Regions from separate parts of the Sphingobium sp. FG125 genome, predicted to be linked through region 2. Evidence: riboswitches for the same ligand, from Rfam matches in the RefSeq annotation. Region 2 holds a riboswitch; the other holds the start of a gene.
What was found. Region 2 has a riboswitch for thiamine pyrophosphate ahead of ACODSR_RS02050 (TonB-dependent receptor). Riboswitches for the same ligand answer to the same signal wherever they lie in the genome.
Positions count from the first base shown of each region.

Region 1: it holds a riboswitch for thiamine pyrophosphate, as region 2 does, so the genes downstream of both, thiC (phosphomethylpyrimidine synthase ThiC) here and ACODSR_RS02050 (TonB-dependent receptor) in region 2, are expected to answer to the same signal.

Region 1 is NZ_JBMDKQ010000004.1:70,945-77,751, reverse strand. It holds gene ACODSR_RS05050 (AbrB/MazE/SpoVT family DNA-binding domain-containing protein) at 1-19, opposite strand, end outside; gene ACODSR_RS05045 (Fic family protein) at 249-1,418, shown strand; gene thiC (phosphomethylpyrimidine synthase ThiC) at 1,435-3,399, opposite strand; TPP riboswitch at 3,443-3,552, opposite strand; gene ACODSR_RS05035 (transglutaminase family protein) at 3,691-6,807, shown strand, end outside.
Region 2 is NZ_JBMDKQ010000002.1:57,588-64,394, reverse strand. It holds gene ACODSR_RS02060 (aldehyde dehydrogenase family protein) at 1-1,314, opposite strand, end outside; gene tenA (thiaminase II) at 1,526-2,188, opposite strand; gene ACODSR_RS02050 (TonB-dependent receptor) at 2,203-4,347, opposite strand; TPP riboswitch at 4,338-4,465, opposite strand; gene ACODSR_RS02045 (carbohydrate porin) at 4,660-5,832, shown strand; gene ACODSR_RS02040 (MFS transporter) at 5,842-6,807, opposite strand, start outside.

The DNA.
Region 1 (6,807 bases), on a different contig from region 2:
TTTTGAGGGGGGTGTTCATACGAAGGTTATAACACAACTGGATGGTGGATGAATAGTGCAGGGGGAGGTTTAATCGATGATGGAAACCGTAGGGCTATTTAGGGCTACCCATAGCCAGCGGTACACAGCCTCTGTGGTTATAGGGACCATTTAACAACACTAGAAATCCACCTGTAATTCAGGCTAGCCCTTGACCATGGCAAAAAAAGACACGTAGTGAAGCTCTACCCTAATTTAAAAGGCTGATTATGACGGAGGCATTTAGATATCGCGCTGGACGCTATATTCGGCAGGCTGCCCATTATGCCGCTTTCATGCCCGAACCATTGCCTCCTACACCACCACTGGAATGGGACAGCGAACTTCAGACGCTTCTGTCAAAAGCCGACAGAGCGCTTGGCCGATTGGATGGCTCGATACAGACGCTACCTGATCCCGATATGTTTGTTTTCATGTACGTGAGAAAAGAAGCGGTACTGTCAAGCCAGATCGAAGGTACTCAGTCATCGTTGAACGATTTGCTAGAAGCGGAAGCAGCTATAAACGACAGTAGCAGACCAAGCGATGTCGGCGAGGTCCTGAATTACGTCAATGCCATGAACCATGGGTTGAGGCGATTGCCGGATTTGCCGATTTCGGTCCGGTTGATCCGAGAAATACATGAAAAATTGCTTGCTGGGGTTAGAGGCAATCATATGAACCCAGGTGAAATTCGCCGAAGTCAGAACTGGATAGGACCTGGTGGATCGTCCCTGAATGACGCAATTTTTGTACCACCTCCACCACACGAAGTGGAAGGACTGCTTTCAGATCTCGAAAAATTTATCCATAGCGATGAATACATACCACCTTTGATAAAAATTGGCATGATTCACGCACAATTCGAGACTATTCATCCTTTTTTGGACGGGAATGGACGAATTGGACGACTGTTGATCGCATTTTTTCTCTGTCAGAACGAAATTCTGATAAAGCCGGTCCTCTATCTTTCGCATTATTTCAAAACTAACAGATTACGCTATTATGAGCTTTTGCAAAAAGTTCGCGATGATGGCGCTTGGGAAGAGTGGATAAAATTCTTCCTTCATGGAGTGGCAACAGTAAGCCTAGAAGCGACAGAAACAGCCAGATCGATCGTGTCTCTGCGTGAAACTCACCGAGCAAGAATCACCGACAAATTTGGACGTGCCGCAGGTAACGGATTAAGAATATTAGAATCACTTTATCGCAAACCATACACTACTGTTAGCCTTGTAAGAGACCAACTCAAGATCAGCTTTCCGCCCGCTAGCGAACTTGTACAAAGAATGGTCGAAGCAAATATATTGGTCGAGATCACGGGACAAGATAGATATCGAGTGTATCAATACGCGCCGTATGTGCTCCTGTTTTCTGATCCGGCGCGTAGAGGAGATTAAAACCATATCTTAACTCTCAATCCCGCTCCCTGTCCCCAGCGCCCATATACAGCTCGCTGCCGGTTTCTCTGAACACCCGGCTCATTTCCGCCATGCCCTGTTCGGCAAGGGCTGCGTTCAGCGGCGCGCGCCCTCCACCAGCCTGCGGCTGGTCCCCCTCCCCGTGCCGGGGAGGATTGGCCGCGATGAACGTATCGGCGTCCTGATTCTGCTTGGCGGCGAAATCCCGTACCTCCTGCGTGATTTTCATCGAACAGAATTTGGGGCCGCACATGGAGCAGAAATGCGCTGACTTCGCGCCTTCCGCCGGTAGCGTCTGGTCGTGATATTGCTCGGCCGTGTCGGGGTCGAGGCTGAGGTTGAACTGGTCGCGCCAGCGGAACTCAAAGCGGGCGCGGCTCAGTGCGTCGTCGCGGACCTTGGCCGCGGGGTGACCCTTGGCGAGGTCGGCGGCGTGGGCGGCCAGTTTGTAGGTGACCACGCCGACCTTTACGTCGTCGCGGTCGGGCAGGCCCAGATGCTCCTTGGGCGTTACATAGCAAAGCATCGCCGTGCCATACCAGCCGATCATGGCCGCGCCGATGCCGCTGGTGATATGGTCATAACCCGGCGCGATGTCGGTGGTGAGCGGCCCCAGCGTGTAGAAGGGCGCTTCGCCGCAGGCTTCGAGTTGCTTGTCCATATTCTGCTTGATCTTGTGCATGGGGACATGGCCCGGCCCCTCGATCATCACCTGCACATCCTGTTCCCAAGCGCGCTTGGTCAGTTCGCCCAGCGTATAGAGTTCGCTGAACTGCGCTTCGTCATTGGCGTCGGCGATCGATCCGGGGCGCAGGCCGTCACCCAGCGAGTAGGCGATGTCATAGGCTTTGCAGATTTCGGTGATCTCGTCGAAATGCTCGTAGAGGAAGCTTTCCTTGTGATGGCTGAGGCACCATTTCGCCATGATGGAGCCGCCGCGCGAGACGATGCCGGTGACGCGCTTCGCCGTCATCGGGATATAGGCGAGGCGCACGCCCGCATGGATGGTGAAATAATCGACGCCCTGTTCGGCCTGCTCGATCAGCGTGTCGCGGAAAATCTCCCAGGTCAGATCCTCGGCCACGCCGCCGACCTTTTCGAGCGCCTGATAGATGGGGACGGTGCCGATCGGGACCGGCGAGTTGCGCAAAATCCATTCGCGCGTGTCGTGGATGTTGCGACCGGTGCTGAGGTCCATGACCGTGTCCGCGCCCCAGCGGATCGACCAGACCAGCTTGTCGACTTCGGACGCGACATCGCTGGCGACGGCGGAGTTGCCGATATTGGCGTTGATCTTGACCAGGAAATTGCGGCCGATCGCCATCGGTTCGGATTCGGGGTGGTTGATGTTGCTGGGGATGATCGCCCGACCGCGCGCCACTTCGTCGCGGACGAACTCCGGCGTCACATAATCGGGGATTGCCGCGCCCCAATCCTGCCCGTCGCGGATATATTCAGCGAGGCGCGCGCGGCCCAGATTTTCGCGTTCCGCGACATATTCCATTTCCGGGGTGATGATGCCGCGACGGGCATAGTGCATCTGGCTGACATTCGCGCCGGGCTTCGCGCGCAAGGGGCGGCGATGGAGGCCGGGGAATTGGGCGACGCCGCCGGAGCGGTCGGGGCCTTTGAGGCCGTTATCTTCGGGCTTTACCTCGCGGGGATCATATTCCTCCACATCGCCGCGCGCCAATATCCAGTCGCGGCGCAGCTGGGGCAGGCCCGCCATGATGTCGATCTGCGCATTGGGGTCGGTATAGGGACCGGACGTGTCGTATACCCGCACCGGTGCTTCGCCGCTGCCCGGCTCCAGCGTGATTTCGCGCATCGCAACCCTGAGCGGGCCGACATGGATTTTCTTCGATCCACGGATTGCGCCTGTCGTAACGTTCATTGCCGCCTGCCGGCGGATGAAGCCTTCGGCTTCGGGCATCTCGGTACGGGCGGGGACGTCTGCCATAAGTCACTCTCCTTGCAGCGAAAGAGAGAGAATGCGGGCGGTGTGAGTGCGCGCTTACCCTCCCTACGCCGGTGTTAGCCGGATCAGGTTCAGCGGGTCGCGGCCACAAAGCCGCCTCTCAACCGTCTGCGGACGGTCCCCCGGGGATGGCGGGAAGGGTAAGGGGTTTCGCGCGCGGGGTCCAGTGGCTTGTCGCTGCATCGCCGGGGCGAGCCGTGTCCGCGCAGATTCTTTGCCCGCCAAATCATTTGCATATTGCATTGCAACAGGGGGTAGCGTTTGATCCGCGCCATGCTCAAAGCCGCGCTCCACCACCGCACCGCCTATCGCTACAGCCGCTCGATCCGGCTTGGCCCACAGGTTATCCGCCTGCGCCCCGCGCCGCACAGCCGGACCAAGGTGCCCAATTATGCGCTGAAAATCGAACCGGCGGGGCATTTCCTGAACTGGCAGCAGGACCCGCACGGCAACTGGCTGGCGCGGGTCGTCTTTCCAGAGCCAGTCGATCATTTCAGTATCGAGGTCGACCTGCTCGCCGATCTGGACATCATCAACCCGTTCGATTTCTTCGTGGAACCCTATGCGGAAAATTATCCCTTCGCCTATGACGATCAGCTGAAAACCGATCTGGCCGCCTATTTCGACGTGGAGCCGCAGGGCGCGATGTTCGAGGCGATGGTGGCGCAATATGACGGTTATCAGAGCCGCACCGTGGACTTTCTGGTCGAGGTGAACCGCCGCCTGCAACAACAGGTCGGCTATGTCATCCGCATGGAGGCAGGCGTCCAGACGCCGGAGGAGACGCTGGAGATCGGCACAGGATCGTGCCGCGATTCGGCCTGGCTGCTGGTGCAATTGCTGCGGCGGCTGGGCTTTGCCGCGCGCTTCGTGTCGGGATACTCGATCCAGCTGGTCGCTGATGTCGAGCCGATCGAGGGACCAAAGGGGGTCAGCCAAGACGTCGTTGACCTGCACGCCTGGGCAGAGGCCTATGTGCCGGGCGCGGGCTGGGTGGCGCTGGACGCGACCAGCGGCATGTTTGCAGGCGAAGGGCATATTCCGCTGTGCGCGACGCCGCATTACAAGTCCGCCGCGCCGATCAGCGGCATGGCCGAACCCGCCGAGGTCGATTTCGATTTCGCGATGACCGTGTCCCGCATTGCCGAAGCGGTGCGGATCACCAAGCCCTTTACCGACAAGCGCTGGGACGCGGTGATGGCGCTGGGGGCGAAGGTCGACGCGGATTTGGCAGCCCAGGACATGCGGCTGACCATCGGCGGCGAGCCGACCTTCGTGGCGGTGGATGGCGGCGACGCGGGCGAATGGAATGGCGATGCGGTCGGCCCGACCAAGGCGGCCTATGCCGACCGGCTGATCCGCAAGCTGCGTGGCACATTCGCGCCGGGCGGCCTGCTGCATCATGGGCAGGGCAAATGGTATCCCGGCGAAAGCCTGCCGCGCTGGGCCTATGCGGTCTATTGGCGCACCGACGGCACGCCGATCTGGCACGATGAAAGCCTGATCGCGCCCGACGATGCGCCCGATGGCGCGCGCACGGTCACGCCTGACGACGCCCGCGCCTTCCTGGGCCATATGGCCGCCAATATGGGCTTTTCCGACGAATATACCCATGCGGTGTTCGAGGACCCGGCGGTCTGGTCGATCAAGGAATCGGAACTGCCGATCAACGCCACCACCGACGATCCCAAGATCAGCGACCCCGAAGCGCGCGCGCGGATGGTCAAGACGTTCGAGCGTGGGCTGGACCAGCCGGTCGGCTATGTGCTGCCGGTGCAGCGCTGGCAATCGCAGACCACAAAGCCGCGCTGGCAGAGCGAAATCTGGCAGTTGCGGCGCGGCAAGCTGTTCGCGGTGCCGGGGGATTCGGCGCTGGGTTACCGCCTACCGCTCGGCTCCCTGCCCTATGTGCCGCCGTCGGATTATCCCTATATCCACCCGCGCGACACCAGTGAGCCGCGCGAACCTTTGCCCGATTTCCGGGCGCAGGTCGTGCAACAGGCCAATGTCGAGGAGGTGCGTGCGCAACAGTCGCAGCGGGTCGCGGGACCCGAAGGCGGCATGGCCGCGCAGGAGCGGGTCGAGCAGGTCATCATCGAGGGTGCCGTCCGCACCGCCGTGACGGTCGAGCCGCGCGGCCATTATCTGTCGGTGTTCCTGCCGCCGGTGCAGGCGCTGGAAGATTATCTGGAGCTGATCGCGGAGGTAGAGGCGGCAGCCGAAGCGCTGCGGATTCCGGTGCGGATCGAAGGCTATTCGCCCCCGCCCGACCCGCGCATCGCGGTGTTGAAGGCGACGCCCGACCCCGGCGTGATCGAGGTGAATGTCCATCCCGCCTCCAGCTGGGACGAGACGGTCGCGATCACCGAACAGCTGTACGCCTATGCCCGCGAATGCGATCTGACCGCCGACAAATTCATGGTCGATGGCCGGTCGGTCGGCACCGGCGGGGGCAATCATATCGTGCTGGGCGGGCCGACATTGACGGATTCGCCCTTCATCCGGCGGCCCGACCTGCTCAAAAGCTTCGTCCTCTACTGGCAGCGGCACCCTTCGCTCTCCTACCTCTTCTCCGGCCTGTGCATCGGGCCGACGAGTCAGGCTCCGCGGATCGACGAAGCGCGGCATGACGGCCTTTACGAGCTGGAGATCGCGCTGGCGCAGGTGCCCAATCCGTTCGCGGGGGAAGGTGCTTCGCCGCCACCATGGCTGGTCGATCGATTGTTCCGCAACCTGCTGGTCGATGTGACCGGCAACACCCACCGCACCGAAATCTGCATCGACAAGATGTTTTCGCCCGATGGCCCGACCGGACGGCTGGGGCTGTTGGAGTTTCGCGGTTTTGAAATGCCGCCCGAAGCGCGGATGAGCCTGGCGCAGCAATTGCTGATCCGGGCGCTGGCGGCGTGGTTCTGGCGGCAACCGCAGCAGGGCAATCTGGTGCGCTGGGGGACGACCCTGCATGACCGTTTCATGCTGCCCCATTTCGTCTGGGCGGACTTTCTGGAAATCCTCTCCGACCTGCGCGGCGCAGGCTATGATTTCGACCCCAACTGGTTCGAGGCGCAGCGGCAATTCCGCTTCCCCATCCATGGCACGGTCGATGCGGGTGGCGTCGGGCTGGAAATCAGCCATGCGCTCGAACCCTGGAACGTGCTGGGCGAAACCGGGGCGATCGGTGGCACGGTGCGCTATGTCGACAGTTCGACCGAGCGGTTGCAGGTCCGCGCCACGGGTCTGGTCGCCGGACGGCATATCGTTGCGTGCAACGGACGGCAGGTGCCGATGACGGCAACCGCCGTGCCGGGCGAAGGCGTGGGCGGCGTCCGCTACAAGGCGTGGGCACCGGCCAATTGTATGCACCCAAACCTGCCCGCCAATGCGCCGCTG
Region 2 (6,807 bases):
CAGCTGGCTTGCGACATGATGGGCGCGGCGCAGATTTTGCGTGTGAATATAGCCACCCAGCCCGAAATCGCTGTCATTGGCGATCGCGATCGCCTCCTCCTCGCTATCGAAGGGCGTGACCGTCAGAACCGGACCGAATATCTCTTCGCGGGCGACAGGGTCGTTCGGGTTGATATCGGCCAGGATCGTTAGAGGCAGGAAATAGCCATCGGCATGATCACCCTCCAGCCGCGCCCCCCCGGCAACGACACGCGCGCCTTCGGCCTTGGCCGCGTCCACGATTCCCGTGATGCGATGCAGGGCAGGCTGGGAGATGACCGGACCGAGCGCCACTGTTTTGTCGAACGGGTCGCCGACGGGGACATGCGCCGCCATTGCACCCAGCATCTGGAGATATTGTTCGTAGATCGGCCGCTGGACCAGCAGGCGCGTGCCATTGACGCAGCCCTGACCGTTGGCGCTTACCCCGCCGGACAGGCCACGCCGGGCCGCTTCCTGAAGATCAGCGTCGGCAAAGACGATCACCGCCGACTTGCCGCCCAGTTCGAGGCCGCAGGGCTTGAGCGTTTCAGCCGCGTTGCGTAGCACGGTCTTGGCGGTAGCGCCGCTGCCGACGAACTGGATTTTGTCGATGCCGGGATGGGCGACCATCGCCGCGCCGACATCCGCGCCACCGGCGACGACATTGATGACTCCAGCGGGAAAGCCCGCCTCCAGCAGCAATTCACCCAGCCGCATGACCGCCCAGGGGGCAAGTTCGGGTGCCTTGAGGACGATGCAATTGCCCGCCGCCAGTGCCGGGGCCAGCACCATCGTGGCGGCGAAGAGCGGCCCATTCCACGGCACGATCGCGCCGACCACGCCATAGGGTTCATAGGCGACATAATCATGGGCAGGGCCGCCCCAGGTCGGGACGGTGCGCCCCTGAATCTTGTCGGCCCAGCCGCCAAAATAGCGGAACTTCTGTGCCGCATCCATCGCGACGAAGGGCGCTGCGCGGATGATCGAACCATTTTCGATGACGCTGAGCGTCGCCAGTTCCATCATCGCCTGTTCGAAGAGGGACGCTGCCTTGAACATCAGGTCGCGCCGTTTGTCCCCTGCCAGCGCGCGCCAGCCCGGCTGCGCCGCTCTGGCTGCCTTTACCGCCGCATCGACATCATCCGCATTGCCCAGTTGCAGGCTGCGCGTGACCTGGCCGGTGGCGGGATAGATATGGTCGTGGATCGCGCCGCCGCCAGCTTCGGCCCGGCGATCGCCAATCAATATGGGATGGCACGGCAGCAGATCGAGCGCGGGTTGGGTAAAAGCCATTCATCCCTCCTGTTGCGCCATCCATCGGATTAGGCGTCTCTGGAACGGAAGATAGCATAATATATGCGTATTACTACAGGTTCATGGCGGTTTACAGCCATATCGCAGTGGCGTTGCGGCTATTATGTGCGTATAAATATATCGATGCTATCGGGACGTCGGCGTCTCCCCATCCGCCGTAGTTGCAAGGATAGCCGCCGATTTGCGCGCATCAGACCGGCCAGCGTTCAAGCCGCCAGGCGGAGTCCCAGAACATCCATTCATAACGGGTTGCGTTGCGGAAGGCGCGGATCATGGCTTCGCGCAAGGCCGGGGTCGTGGCGGCGGCGGCTTCGTCCACCAGCGCGCGGACGCGATCGGTCGCTTCGCCAAAGCCGGGATCGGCATAGGTGTCGATCCATGGCGCATAGGGGTTAGGGCTGGTGGCGCGCGGCTTGATGGCGCAGCCGACCTCCCAATAGACCCAGAAGCAGGGCAGGATGCCTGCGATCAGTTCCTCATAGCTGCGGGTCGCCGCGAGACTGGCCAGATAGCTGGTATAGCCAAGGCAGGCCGGGGTCGGTTCGGCGGCCTGTGCCATGGCCGCTGTGACGCCGAACTGTGCGAAGAAGGCCTGATGCAGACCTTCCTCCACCTGCACCGCGACCTTGGCCCCATCGGAAAATTCCAGCCGCCCGGCAGGGCTGGGCGCACGGGCTGCGGCGATCGCCAGCACGCGGGCATATTCGGCGAGGTAGAGGCTGTCCTGTACGATATAATGCTGGAAACTGTCGCGCGGCAGTGTGCCGTCCGCCAGCGCGGTCAGGAAGGGATGGACCAGGATCGCCTGTCGCAGCGGGGCGACGTCCGCCCAGATCTCATCGCAAAAGCCCATCGCTATGTCCTTTGTCAGAAGCGCACCGATGCGCTGGCGCCGAACTGGCGGCCTGTATTGATGGTGAAACTGTCGAACGGGCCATTGGGACCAAGGCCGAGCAACAGCGGCAATTGCTGCTGTCCGAACGCCGAGATTGCCCAACGTTTATCGAGCAGATTCTTCGCCCAAAGGTCGAAGGTCCATGCGCCATGGCTGACGCCGATCCGCCCGTCGACTGAGGTGTAGCCGGGCGAATGGAGGATATTGTCGATCTCAAAATCGACGCGGGACACATAGGCGACACTGAGCCGGACATCTACCGTTGCCGGACCAGCCGCGCCGTGCCAGCCTAGGCCGCCATTGACGGTCCAGTCCGGCGCGTTGGGGGTCCGCTGGCCGCTCATGTCGAGGATGGCGGGTTCGCCGGGTTCTGGTGTGGGGTTGGGGGTGAAATAGGTGCCGGTGCGGCTGTGGGTCCAGGCCAGTCCGCCATCCAGGCTGAAGCCCGCGCCCAGCGCCGCCTGCGCTGATGCCTCGATGCCGTGGACATCGACCTGCGGCACCGAGAGTACGACCGAATTGCCCAGGAATACGGTGTTCTGGAAATTGTCATAGTCAGTGACGAACCCGGCCAGCGACAGGCGGATGCGACCATCCGTGCTCTCGCCCTTGACCCCCGCCTCGATCGACCGGGTGGTTTCTGCCGGGAACACCGCCTGCCATACGTCGGCCGGGCCGGGCAGGGGGTTGAAGCCGCCCGCCTTGAAGCCGATCGCGCCGGTGACATAGGCGGTCAGATGATCGGTCGGGCGCCAGGCGAGGGACAATTTGGGTTGCCATTTCTCGAACGTCCGGGCGCGCTGGGCTATGGTCGTGCCGCTGGCGGTGCCGACCGTATCTTCCTTGCGCTGGTCGCGATCATAGCGCAGCGCGAGGGTCGCTTCGACCTGGGGCGTCAGGTCGTAGCTGGCCTGCCCGAAAATCCCGATCTGGCTGGATCGGGTTTCGGCGCGGAACGCTTCGCCACCGAACAGCAGCGGGCCGAAATCATCGGTGCGGTCGCGCTCCAGCCGCTGGTAGAACAGGCCGACATGCCAGCGCAGCGGCCCGTCGCCGCGCGACGTCAGCCGGGTTTCGCTGGTCCATGCCTTGATATCAACGGGTTGTGCGATGGGTTGAATACCATCTGGAAAGGCAGGCACGCCAAAGAAGATCAGCGGCTTGTCGTTGCGGAAATCCAGTTCCTCAACGAAATCCTTGTGATAATCGTCATAGCCGCCAGTCCATGTGAAGAGCAGCGCGTCGCCCGCTTCCTGCTCATAGCTGGCCTGCGCGCCCCACCAGGTCCGCGATGCCCGGCCTTCAAAGTCGCCGAACGGGTTGGTCAGTGCCGCGCCCGACAGTCGCCCGCCATAAAGGCCCGTGACGTTGCCCGACGAGATATAGGCCGCGCCGCCTTCCTCATTGGCCCAGCCCAGTCGGAAGCGGAAGGTGGCGGTTTCATTGAGCGCGACCTTGGCCTTCAGGCGCAGATTGCGGCTGATGCTGCCATCGACCTTCTTGTCGAGGAAGCTGTTGCGGATGAAGCCGTCGCTGTTGCGGTAGGAACCGGACAGGCGAAGCTGCACCTGATCCGACACCGGGGCATTGACCACGCCATCGGCGGTCCAGGTCAGGCCATTGCCGATGCCGACCGCTGCCTCACCGCCCCAGTCCGGGCCGGGATCGTTGGTCGTCATGGCGATCGCACCGCCCGACGCTGAACGGCCGAACAATGCGCCCTGCGGTCCCTTCAAAATCTCGACCCGCGCCAGATCATAGGGGCGCAGGGTGAAGAATTCCGAATCGGCCAACGCCAGCCCATCGACGATATAGGCGATGGAAGGCGACTGGCTGCGGTTGGTGGATATGCCACGGACGGAAATAAGGTTGGTGCCAGGGTCCTGATCATTGATGATGAAGATGCCCGGCGTCGCGGCGATGAAATCATCGATCGTGGCCAGGCGGCGCGCAGCGATGGCGGCGGGACCATAGACGGCGATCGTGTCCGGCACCCGGATTTCGGCCTCCTCGCGACCACGTGCGGTAACGACGATGCTGTCATCGGCATGGGCGATGCCGGTCCCCAGCAGCAGCGCAATCGAAATGGCAGGCGATGTAATGGCGTAAAAACGCATATCCCTATTCCTCCGCCGGTGTGAGCCGGATCAGGTTCGCGGGTTTGCCGACTGGACGCCCCCTGCGCCCGATCCGCCTCTCAGCCCTGACAGCGCCAGGACACCCCGTGGGTTGAAACTGGTGGTCGCCTATGGCGTCGAAGCGCGCGCGTCAAATGATCGCTGAGGGGACAGCGCATATTCCTGCCGAAACCGGGGTGATATTCAGTCAGCTATGGCGTGCGCGACGATGGATCGGCTTTCGATGATGTCGCGCTGGGCTAATGTGGCCATTATCATGTCTCCCCCACACTTCCAGTCCGTGCCATGGTGATGATCGCCCCCTTTCTGCTGCTGGCCGCTGCGGCGGGCGAGGCGATGCCGTCGCGCCCGCATTCGCATATCCATGCGGCGGGGGAGATTGACGAGGAACAGGGACCGCTGTTGCTGGAGATCACTTACACCGGAGAAGTGATGGGCAATGTGGCGGGCGGGGTGAAGCGGCGCGCACGCTATCTCGACAATCTCGACATTGTGCTAGAGGCCGATCTGGAGGCGACGCTGGGCTGGCGCGGGGCGCAAGCCCATGTCTATGGCATCTACAATAATGGCGCGTCGATCTCCAATGCGGTGGGTGACGCCCATGCCGTCAGCAATATCGAGACGGGGACGCGGGCGTTCAAACTCTATGAAGCGTGGATCGACCAGATGGTCGCGCCCGGCCTGTCGCTGCGCGCGGGCCTGTATGATCTCAATTCGGAATTTGATTCGCTCGACGCTGCTGGTGTGTTCGTCGGCAGCGCCCATGGCATTGGTAGCGATATTTCGCTGACCGGTCGCAATGGTCCGTCGATCTTCCCTTCGACATCGCTGGCGGCGCGGGTCGAATGGCGACCGGCCAAGGGCTGGGCCGTGCGCGCCGCCGTGCTGGACGGGGTGCCGGGCGATCCCGATCATCCCGCCCGCACCGCGATCAAGCTGGGCAAGGGCGACGGCGCGCTGCTGATCGGTGAACTGGAAGCGCCTGTCGCTGGCGCGCGGCTGCTGCTGGGTCACTGGCATTATACCGCGACCTTCGATGCGTGGGACGGAAGCCGGGGCCAGGGCAATGCCGGAGTCTATCTGCGCGGCGAGATGCCGCTGATGACCGATGGCGACAGGCGGATCGATGGCTTCTTCCGCCTTGGCACGTCGAGCGGGCGGTTCAACATATTCGACCGGTTCGCCAGCTTGGGCGTGAAATGGAAAGGCGCTTTGGCCGGGCGACCGGAGGATGAACTAGGTCTGGCGGGCATTACCGCCACGACATCGGTCGACTATCGCCGCGCCAGTGGTGCAGGCCGTTCCGAATCCGTTGCCGAAGTCACCTATCGCGCACCACTTTCCCATTGGCTCACCGTGCAGCCCAATATGCAATATGTCCGCAATCCCGCCGCCGACCCGTCCATCCGCGACGCCTGGGTGGTCGGGCTGCGTTTTGCCGTCGGGTTCCGGCTGATCGATTGACCGCCCGTCTCAAGGCTGGCCAGCGCGGCGCGCGGCGGGCAGGGCCAATGTGATGAGCAGGCAAAGCGCCATGGGCAGGATGGCGAACAGGAAAAATTGGCTCGGCCCTGCGCCGTGGCCTATCAGCCAACCACCGGCCAGTGGGCCGCCGATCGCGCCGATCCGAGCCACGGCAACGCCAAAGCCGATGGCGGTCGCCAGGCAATCGGGCGGAAAATTGCCGGTGACGACTGCCATGATGCACAGATGCACCCCGACAATGCCGCCGCCAGCGACCAGCAGCAGCATGTTCCACGACAAAGGGTCAGCGGGCAGGATCGCCAATAGGGTGAAGGCGACAATGATCGTGACATAGGCACCCGCCAGCGCCAGCACGGCATGATTGCGATCGATCAGCCAAGCGAGCGCGAGAGCAACGACCAAGCCGCCGGACTGGATGATGGTGATCGAGCGCGCCGCCTGATCCAGTGTAAAGCCAGCCTGGGGCAATATGGTTGGTGCCCAACTGGTGATAAGATAGAGGCCGAAGGCATTGATACCATAGAGCAATGCAAAGATGACGGTCGGGAACCGTAACGGTTTGCGCAATATACGGGCAAGCGGGCGGACGGCCCGGTTGCCAGCCGATGGCGCCATTTTCTGTTCCGCCGGAAACAGCAGAAAAAGGGCCACGGCAAGCACTAATGTCGCGGCACCCGGCAACAGGAACAGCGCGCGCCAACCGCCCAGCGCGACCAGCGGCGGCGCGATCAAACCCGCGGCGATCGCGCCAAAGGAAATGCCGAGCGATACGATCGTCAACGTGCTTGCGCGTCGCCCTGGTGGTGCCCAGATCGCGGCCAATGCGGTGACATTGGGCAGACATGCACCCAGCGCCAGTCCGGTCAGCAAGCGCCAGACGATGAAGCCGCCTATGCTCGTTCCGGTAGCGGTTGCCATGGTCAGCAGGCCGATACAGACGACGGAGAGGATGAT